Regions from separate parts of the Arthrobacter sp. U41 genome, predicted to be linked through region 2. Evidence: riboswitches for the same ligand, from Rfam matches in the RefSeq annotation. Region 2 holds a riboswitch; each other region holds the start of a gene.
The links. Region 2 has a riboswitch for S-adenosylmethionine ahead of ASPU41_RS08280 (cobalamin-independent methionine synthase II family protein). Riboswitches for the same ligand answer to the same signal wherever they lie in the genome.
Positions count from the first base shown of each region.

Region 1: another riboswitch for S-adenosylmethionine. It lies ahead of ASPU41_RS19255 (aminotransferase class V-fold PLP-dependent enzyme); the one in region 2 lies ahead of ASPU41_RS08280 (cobalamin-independent methionine synthase II family protein).
Region 3: another riboswitch for S-adenosylmethionine. It lies ahead of metX (homoserine O-acetyltransferase MetX); the one in region 2 lies ahead of ASPU41_RS08280 (cobalamin-independent methionine synthase II family protein).

Region 1 covers NZ_CP015732.1:4,223,296-4,226,529, forward strand. Annotated here, with positions in the region: gene rsgA (ribosome small subunit-dependent GTPase A) at 1-183, shown strand, start outside; gene hisN (histidinol-phosphatase) at 285-1,097, shown strand; SAM riboswitch class IV at 1,210-1,323, shown strand; gene ASPU41_RS19255 (aminotransferase class V-fold PLP-dependent enzyme) at 1,358-2,812, shown strand; gene ASPU41_RS19260 (class I SAM-dependent methyltransferase) at 2,907-3,234, shown strand, end outside.
Region 2 covers NZ_CP015732.1:1,774,054-1,777,287, forward strand. Annotated here, with positions in the region: gene ASPU41_RS08275 (uracil-DNA glycosylase) at 1-312, opposite strand, end outside; gene ASPU41_RS08280 (cobalamin-independent methionine synthase II family protein) at 468-1,676, opposite strand; SAM riboswitch class I at 1,688-1,791, opposite strand; gene ASPU41_RS08285 (adenylosuccinate synthase) at 2,088-3,234, shown strand, end outside.
Region 3 covers NZ_CP015732.1:2,614,901-2,618,134, reverse strand. Annotated here, with positions in the region: gene ASPU41_RS11890 (MFS transporter) at 1-633, opposite strand, end outside; gene metX (homoserine O-acetyltransferase MetX) at 814-1,992, opposite strand; SAM riboswitch class IV at 2,004-2,119, opposite strand; gene ASPU41_RS11880 (bifunctional o-acetylhomoserine/o-acetylserine sulfhydrylase) at 2,247-3,234, opposite strand, start outside.

The DNA of each region.
Region 1 (3,234 bases), 1.9 Mb from region 2:
GACGCCTGCGAGCGGGGCTGCAAGCACGACTCCAGCGCCGTCAACTGCGGCGTGGACGCCTGGGTGGCCGCCGGCCACGCGGGCGAATCCGGCCCGGCCCGGCTCAGCTCGCTGCGCCGCCTGTTGGGGACGGACCCGCGGATGGAAGCACAGGACGTCAAGGAGCTGGGCACCGTCTCCTGAGCGGGCAATCGGGGCGCGGATCGCCCTGTGCCGGGCCGCCTCCGGCGGCGCAGCCACCCGGCCTCCCGCCAGGGCGCCCGCTTTGGCGGTAGTTTGGAACCATGAGTCAACCCGCTTCGAGCTACAACGATGACCTGCGCCTTGCCCATGTACTGGCAGATTCCGTAGATTCCCAGACCATGAGCCGCTTCAAGGCACTCGACCTTCGGGTCGAGACGAAGCCGGACCTGACGCCGGTGACGGACGCCGACAAGTCCGTCGAGGAAGCCATCCGCGGCCAGCTGTCCCGCTCCCGGCCGCGCGACGCCGTCCTGGGCGAGGAGTTCGGCAGTTCCGGCCACGGCTCCCGCCGCTGGATCATCGACCCGATCGACGGGACCAAGAACTTCGTCCGCGGCGTCCCCGTCTGGGCCACGCTGATCGCCCTCGTCGACGAGGGCGAGCCGGTCGTCGGCGTCGTGAGCGCCCCGGCACTGGGGAAACGCTGGTGGGCTGCCAAGGGCGCCGGCGCCTACATGGGTCGGTCGCTGGCCGCCGCCACCCGGCTGAAGGTCTCCAACGTCTCCAAGCTCGCGGACGCCTCGCTGTCCTACTCCAGTCTGGGCGGCTGGAAGCAGCGCGGCAACCTCGATGAGTTCCTGGGCCTGACCGAGGAAGTCTGGCGCACCCGCGCCTACGGCGACTTCTGGTCCTACTGCCTCGTGGCCGAAGGCGCCGTCGACATCGCCTGCGAGCCTGAACTGAACCTCTACGATATGGCCGCCCTGGTTCCGATCGTCACGGAGGCCGGCGGACGCTTCACCTCCCTCGAAGGAGAGGACGGCCCCTTCGGCGGCAACGCCCTCGCCACCAACTCCATCCTGCACTCGGAGGTCCTCAAACGCCTCAACCCGGGGCTGGACGACCTGCTCTAGGCCCTGGCGGCGGCCGTTTCGACCGCACCTCCCGGAGCCGTGCCGTAATAAAGCGCTTCACATAAGGGCCCTGTCTTTTCCGCTCCCGCACGGATGTCCTAGGCTCGAAGCAGGTCACGAGTGCCAGCGCTAAACCCCGGTTTGCTGGCCGGCAACCCTCCATTCGCGGTGGGGTGCCCCGGGTGACGACCTGGCCGGTCCGGAACGGACCCGGCAAGCGCGGATCCCCGGTGCGTGGGGTCCTTTTCGAGCGAGGTCCCATGACGACTGCCACTTTTCCTGCCACTGCCGAACTGCCGTCCGGCGCCGGCCAGACCCTCCACGAGGCGAGGTTCGCCGTCGCCCGCCGGCCCCTGGCCGCGGTGACCGGCGCCGAGATCCAGGCCCCCCTCATTCAGGGCGGCAGCGTCCGCTACGCCAACCTGGATTACGGCGCCTCGGCCCCTGCCCTGTCCGTGGTTTCGGCGTACCTCAACGAGATCCTGCCGTACTACGCCAGTGTCCACCGCGGCGCCGGTTATGCCTCCCAGATCAGCACCTCGGTCTACGAGAACGCCCGCAGCATTGTCCGGGATTTCGTCGGCGGCCGCCCGGACGATTCGGTGATTTTCACCCGGAACACCACCGATTCCCTGAACCTGCTGGCGGGCTGCCTGCCGGTCGCCGACGGGTCCCACACCGGCGAGGTGCTCTATCTCGACATCGAACACCATGCCAACCTCCTGCCGTGGCAGAGCGTGCCGCACCGCAGCGTCATCGCCGCTCCCACCCTGGCCGCGACGCTGGAACTGCTCCGCGGGGAACTCGCTTACGGCGGCGTCAGCCTGCTCGCCGTGACCGGCGCCTCCAACGTCACCGGAGAGATCCTGCCGATCCGGGCCCTGGCCGCCCTGGCCCACGAATTCGGCGCCCGGATCGTCGTCGACGCCGCGCAACTGGCGCCGCATCGGCGGATCAATATCGCGGCGGACGGCATCGACTATCTCGCCTTTTCCGGGCACAAGCTCTACGCACCGTTCGGCGCCGGAGTGCTTGTCGGCCGTCCCGACTGGCTCGACGCCGGCACACCGCACCTGGCCGGCGGCGGAGCCGTCCAGGATGCCCGGATCGACACGGTCAGCTGGACCACCGGTCCTGCCCGGCACGAGGGCGGTTCCCCCAATGTCCTTGGCGCCGCCGCCCTGGCCCGCGCCACCCAGGTGATTGCCGACCTTGACGCGGAACAGTGGCACGCGCACGAAAACGCCATCCGGTCCTTCCTCGTCGAGGGCCTGGCCCGGATCGACGGCGTCAGGGTGCACCAGATCTTCTCGGATAGTGCTTCCTTCGATGCGCCCGCAGGCACCGGGCCGGGCACCGGCACAATCGGCGTCGTCAACTTCTCGCTGGAGGGCTACGACGCGGGCCTGGTGGCGGCCTACCTGTCGGCCGAACACGGCATCGGTCTGCGCGACGGCCGCTTCTGCGCGCACCCCCTGCTCCGGCGGCTCGGGCTGCCCTCCGGATCGCTGCGGGCCAGCTTCGGCCTGGGTTCCCGGCTGGAGGACGCCGAGCGGCTGCTCGCCGGAATCCAGGACCTGCGCCGGACCGGCCTCGGCTGGGACTATGTGGTGGACGCCGGACGCTGGGTGCCGTCCAACGACACCCGCAGCTACCCGCACTGGGCTCCCAACACACCCGGCACCGCCGGCGCCGCGCCCTGCACGCTGGACTGATGGCCCGGCGGGGGCAAAGCCAAGGAAACGCGGCCCGTGCTTCGTGCGGTAAATTCGGAAGGTACCCATCCGGACCTGCCTAAGGAGAACGCACGTGGCACGCGGCGGACCCAAACTGCACCAGGAGCGGCGCCAGAAGCTGGGGCAGAGCTTCCGGGACGGCGGGGAACACTACGAACGCGTCCGCCCGGGCTACCCCGCTGACTCGGCCGACTGGCTGATTCCCGCCGGCGCGAAGGACGCCGCGGACGTCGGCGCCGGAACCGGGAAGTTCACGGCGCTGCTGGTGGCACGCGGCCTGCACACGGTGGCCGTGGACCCTTCCGCCGACATGCTGGAACAGCTGCGCAGGACACTGCCGGGCGTCACCGCCGTCGAGGGTACCGCCGAGGACACCGGGCTGCCCGCCGAAGCTTTCGACC
Region 2 (3,234 bases):
CCAGGGGTGAACGTTCCACGGCATTACGTACTCGGGGCGCAGGCCCAGCTTCCACTGGACGCCGAGCAGGCGGGTGGCGGCTTCCTCGTCACCGGCAGTGATGAAACCCGACTCGTCCTCGGTTCCGATGTTGGAGAAGAGGCTGATGATGCGGCACTCGTCCACGTCGTGCATCGGATCCACATACGGGACATTCATGCCAGCTTTGGTTGCCTGCAGCGTGTCGCACAACTCGTTGACGGCCGCGACGCTAGGTTCGTAGCGGCGGCTCAGAAGCTGTTCGCGGGAATTTTCAGTGGCCAAGGCTGTCATATATTGCTGAGTCTCCTGCGGGATTGGTGAAGCTGCCAGACCGTCCGGGGGCACGCCGAATACGGTGTGGTTTGAAAATGTGGTGTGGACCGATTCCTGGTCGATCCTTATTAGTCTATCAAGCCCTGCGAAATGCCGGGTCGGCCGGAGGCCTCCTACCAGAGCCGCGCGGTGGCGCGGCGGGCGCCTTCACCCAGGGATTCCAGCTTGGCAAAGGCGATTTGGGGGTGCACCCGGCCGCCGAGACCGCAGTCTGTGGAGGCAATCACATTTTCCCGGCCCACCAATTGGGCGAAGCGTACGATCCGGTCAGCGACCAGGTCCGGGTGCTCGACGACGTTGGTGGCGTGGGAGACGACGCCGGGGATGATGACTTTTCCGTCCGGGAGCTTAGTGTCCTCCCAGACGCGCCATTCATGCTCGTGGCGGACGTTGGCGGCCTCGAACGAGTAGCCGCCCGCGTTGACCTGCAGGACGGAGTCGATGATGTCCGCGAAGGGGATGTCCGTGGTGTGCGGGCCGTGCCAGGAGCCCCAGCAGACGTGCAGCCGGATCTGTTCCTGGGGGAGGTCGCGCAGGGCCCAGTTTGTGGCCTCGACCCTGAGCTGGATGAACTTGAGGTAGTCGGCCAGGCTCGGTTCCGGGTTGATCTGGTCCCAGCTTTCGGCCAGCGAGGGGTCGTCGAGCTGGACCGTGAGCCCGGCGTCGATGATGGCCTTGTATTCCTCGCGCATGGCGTCGGCGCAGGCGTAGAGGAGCTCCTCGTCCGTCTTGTAGTACTCGTTGGCGACGCGGGCGCAGGAGCCGGGGGACAGGGAGGCCACGAAGCCCTCGGACAGCCCGGCGGCGGCCATCCCGGTCTTGAGGTTGGCGATGTCCGAGCCGACGAGCGCCTGACCGGTGTAGTGCAGCGGGCCCGCGATCTTCGGCTGCGTGACGCTCTTGCGGTGCGCCAGGATCCCGGAGGACGGATCGTTGTAGGCATCGTTGAACTTCTGCCGGTCGCGCCGGTCCGGGAAGGAGGTCAGCACGATGTTCCCGGGGCTTGAGCGGTGCACCGCGGCGTCCGCCCAGCGGTCCACGTCCGTGGGCACGAGCCCGCCGAGCCGGCTGAACGAGTAGTTCCACCAGGCTCCGTAGTCCACCGAGCTGGACATGGTGTGCCCGTATTCGCCGTCGTTGGCGATCTCGATGCCGAGGTCTTTCTGGCGCTGCACGATCTCCACCACGGAGGTTTCCAGCAGGTCCAGGAACTCGGGGGTGATGCCGTCCGCTTCCTTGGCCTCGTTCGCGGCGATGAGCTCGGGGGTGCGGGGCAGCGAACCGGCGTGGGTGGCGCGGATATGGTCGGTGTTCTGGAGCATGGGGTGCTTCCTTTCCATCGGTCCTGGCGGTAGCACCTTTGCCGTCACAGGGCAGTGTCCGGCAGGGTTGCTGCGGCGTCAACGGTTCAGGTCCCTCGGCCGCTCGGGATGGTCAACTCTTACTTAATTCCACCAAGAGACCCCGCGCAAGCCCTGACGCCGATGTTCCCGCAGGCTGGACACCGGTCGCCGGCGCAGCCTGCGGGAAGTCCACCGGGAAGTCCATTGGATGGTCAAATGAGTCGCCGCCACCGCTATCGGCTAAACTTGGGTGGTAAGAGCCCCGGACTCTGGCGTTGATGGTAAGAGCACAGCGGTAGATTCGGGGCATTCTCATGAACGGCGCTGAGCTCCGGTGAACACCCTGGTGAACCACACGGAATTCGGCCCGAACGAATGGGGGAGGATCCCATGCCAGCAATCGTGATCGTCGGAGCCCAATGGGGCGACGAAGGCAAAGGTAAAGCCACTGACCTGCTTGGTGGCCGCGTCGACTACGTCGTCAAGCCCAACGGCGGCAACAATGCCGGGCACACCGTCGTCGTAGGCGGTGAGAAGTATGAGCTCAAGCTCCTTCCGGCCGGCATCCTGAGCCCCAACGCGGTTCCGATTATCGGCAACGGCTGCGTGGTGAACCTCGAGGCGCTGTTCCAGGAGATCGACGGCCTGGAAGCGCGCGGCGCGGACACCTCCAAGCTGCGGGTCTCCGCCAACGCCCACCTCGTGGCGCCCTACCACCAGGTCCTGGACAAGGTCACCGAGCGGTTCCTCGGCAGCCGCGCCATCGGCACCACCGGACGCGGCATCGGCCCGGCCTACATGGACAAGGTGGCCCGCCTCGGCATCCGCGTCCAGGACGTCTTTGACGCCTCCATCCTGCGCCAGAAGGTCGAAGGCTCGCTGCGCCAGAAGAACGAACTCCTGGTCAAGGTCTACAACCGCCGCGACATCGAGGTGGATGAGATCGTGGAGTACTTCCTGTCCTTCGCCGAGCGCCTCCGCCCGCTGGTCATCGACAGCACCTATGTCCTGAACACCGCGCTGGACGAGGGCAAGGTGGTCCTCATGGAGGGCGGCCAGGCCACGTTCCTGGACGTCGACCACGGCACCTACCCCTTCGTGACCTCCTCGAACCCGACCGCCGGCGGCGCCTCCGTGGGCTCGGGCATCGGCCCCACCCGCATCTCGCGCTCCATCGGCATCATCAAGGCGTACACCACCCGCGTGGGCGCAGGTCCTTTCCCCACGGAACTGTTCGACGACATGGGTATGTACCTGCAGAAGACCGGCGGCGAGTTCGGCGTCAACACCGGCCGGCCCCGCCGCTGCGGCTGGTACGACGCCGTGCTGGCGCGGCACGCCTCCCGCGTCAACGGCTTCACGGACTACTTCGTCACCAAGCTGGACGTGCTCACGGGCATCGAGCAGATCCCGGTCTGCGTGGCCTATGACGTCGACGGCGTCCGGCACGACGAAATGCCGATGACCCAGACCGAATTCCACCACGCCAAGCCCATCTTCGAGTACTTCGAAGGCTGGACCGAGGACATCACCGGCG
Region 3 (3,234 bases), 840 kb from region 2:
GATGACGATCACGGCGGAGAGCCAGAAGGCTACACGCCAGCCCCAACTGAGGAATTCGGCCGCGGAAAGCAGTGAGGAGAGCGCGAACAGCACGCCGGTGGCGAGCAGGTTGCCCATCGGGACCGCGGACTGCGGCCAGGAGGACCAGAAGCCGCGGGACTTGCTGGGGCTGTGCTCGGCCACGAGGAGGACGGCGCCGCCCCATTCGCCGCCGACGGCGAAGCCCTGGACGAAGCGCAGGAAGACCAGCAGGGCCGGTGCCCAGTAGCCGATCTGCTGGAAGGTCGGGAGGCAGCCCATCGCGAAGGTGGAGACACCCACGAGGATGATGCTGAGCTGGAGGAGCTGCTTGCGGCCGAACTTGTCACCGAAGTGCCCGAAGACGATGCCACCGATCGGGCGGGCAACGAAGCCGACTGCGTAGGTGACGAAGGCGGCAATAATGCCGTCCAGTTCGGTGCCGGAGTTCGGGAAGAACAACTTGCCGAAGACCAGGGTGGCTGCGGAGGCGTAGAGGAAGAACTCATACCATTCGACAACGGTGCCGGCCATCGAGGCCGTTACTACCTTCTTCAGGCCTGAAGACTTGACGTCTTCTTCTTCGGGGCGCCTGGCGGCGTTTTGCGTACTCATTTCGACTCCTTCGGTGTCTCCGTCGACACCCTATGGACCTCTGGGCAATGGACGCCTGTGATTTGCGACACGCGGCGTCATTCTCAATGAGTATGGACGCTCAGGCCCGGGGCCTCAACCGCCATTAGTGCAGAGCCCATCTGCAAAAATGCACACCGGGGGCGGTTTTAGCTCGAAGGGCTAGCCGAAGAAGTGCTGCCGGAGCTGGTTGTTGAGCTGGCCGATCTCGGTCAGGAAGCCGTCGTGTCCGATCGGCGCCTCGATGGTGTGCACTGCCACTTCCCCCGGCAGGGCGTCGGCGAGCGCGTGGGACTGGGCCGGGAAGTACAGCCGGTCCGAGTCGACGGCCGCCACCAGGAACTCCGCCGTGGCCGGGGCGAGGGCCTCCGGGAGGAGGCCGCGGCCCCGGCTGATGTCATGGCTCATCAGTGCTTCGGTGATGGCGATGTAGCTGTTCGCATCGAAGCGGCGGACCAGTTTGTTGCCCTGGTGGTCGAGGTAGCTCTCCACCTGGTAGCGCCCGCGCCCGGCGAGGGATCCGGCTTCCAGCGGAGCCTCGGAGTCCTGGGCGTTCCGGCCGAACCGCCCGTCCAGCTCTGCGGCCGAGCGGTAGGTGATGTGCGCTATCCGCCGGGCCAGGGCCAGACCCGCTTCCGGTTCCGGACCGCCATAGTAATCCCCGCCCTTGAAGTTGGGATCCTGCCGGATGGCAAGGGTCTGGGCCTGCGCGAAGGCAATCTGTTCGGCGGTGCTGCTGGCCCCGACCGAAATCACGGCGCAGCGCTGGACCCGCTCCGGGTAGCTGACCGCCCACTCCAGCGCACGCGCCCCGCCCAGAGAACCGCCAAGCACGGCGAACCAGCGGCGGATGCCCAGGGCGTCCGCCAGCCTGGCTTCGGCTTCGGTCGTGTCCCGCAGGGTGACGAGCGGGAACCGTGAGCCCCAGGGCTTTCCGTCGGGTGCCGTGGTCGAGGGTCCGGTGGAGCCGTAGCAGCCGCCCAGGATGTTGATCGAAACCACAAAATACTTGTCCGTGTCCACCGGCGCGCCGGGGCCGGCGAGCTGCTCCCACCAGCCGGGCTCCTCGCTGGCGCCCCGCGTGACATGGGTGTCCCCCGTCAGGGCGTGTTCAATCAGCACCGCGTTGGAGCGGTCCGCATTAAGGGTCCCCCAGGTCTCGTAGCCGAGGGTGACGTCCGGCAGCCGGGCGCCGGATTCGAGCTCCAGGTCGCCGATCCGGAGGTACCGGACGGTTCCATCCGGCACGGCGCCGTCCGGGGCAGCTTCATCCGCGACGGGGGCATGGGTGTGGGAGGTCTTGCTTACGGGTACACCCTGGCGGGTGGCGGCAATTGTCATATGAGGACCTAACTTCGCGCTTGCCCACCGTCAGCTGACCGGCAGGCCAGGTCTTCACCCGGGGCACCCCGCCGCAAAAGGAGGGTTGCCGGCCAGCAAGCCGGGGCTGTCGCTGGCACTCATGACCTTTACTGAGTCTACGAAATGCGGCGGCCAGGTGGCGAAGATTGTGACGCCCGTATGACTCCCCGCGTTAAACGCCTGTCCCGGCACCCGCGCCACAAGGGCGGGGATGCCGGGTGCCGGGAGCTCGCTCAGGCGGTTTTGGCCGCGCGGAATCCGGCGTCAAGGTCGGCGAGGATGTCATCGATGTGCTCCAGGCCCACGGAGAGCCGCACGAGGCCGGGGTTCACGCCGGCCACGGTCTGCTGTTCGGCCGTCAACTGGCTGTGGGTGGTCGACGCCGGGTGGATGACGAGGGAGCGCACGTCGCCGATGTTCGCCACGTGCGAGTGCAGTTCAAGGGCGTCGACGAAGCGCTTTCCGGCCTCGGCTCCCCCGGCGATGTTGAAGGAAACGACGGCGCCGGTCCCCTGGGGACCGTACTTGCGTCCGCGCTCGTACCAGGGGCTGGAGGGCAGCCCGGCGTAGGCGACGGATGCGACGTCGTCCCTGGCCTCGAGCCATCCGGCGACCTTGATGGCGTTCGCGACATGCCGCTCCATGCGCAGGCTCAGCGTCTCGATGCCCTGGGCGATGAGGAAGGCGTTGAACGGGGACACCGCCGATCCGAGGTCGCGCAGGAGCTGGACGCGGGCCTTGAGGATGTAGGCGAGGTTGGCGCCGAGGGCCCCGTCCGCGCCAAGGTCCCGGGCGTAGACCAGGCCGTTGTAGGTGGGGTCGGGGGTGTTGAAACCGGGGAAGCGCGCCGGGTCCTTGCCGAAATCGAAGTTGCCGGAGTCCACGATCACACCCGCGATTGCGGCCCCGTGGCCGCCGAGGTACTTCGTGGCCGAGTGCACCACGATGTCCGCACCCCACTCGATCGGCCGGATCAGGTACGGGGTGGAGAGGGTGTTGTCCACGATCAGCGGGACCCCGGCCTCGTGCGCCACCGCCGAGATGCCCTCGATGTCCAGCACGTCCTGGCGGGGGTTCGAGACGACCTCGCCGAAGAACAGCTTGGTGTTGGGCTGCACGGCCTCACGCCACTGTGCCAGGTTGTCGGGGTCCGCCACGAAGGTGACGGAGATGCCGAACTTCTTCAGCGTATGCGCCAGCAGGTTGTAGGTGCCGCCGTAG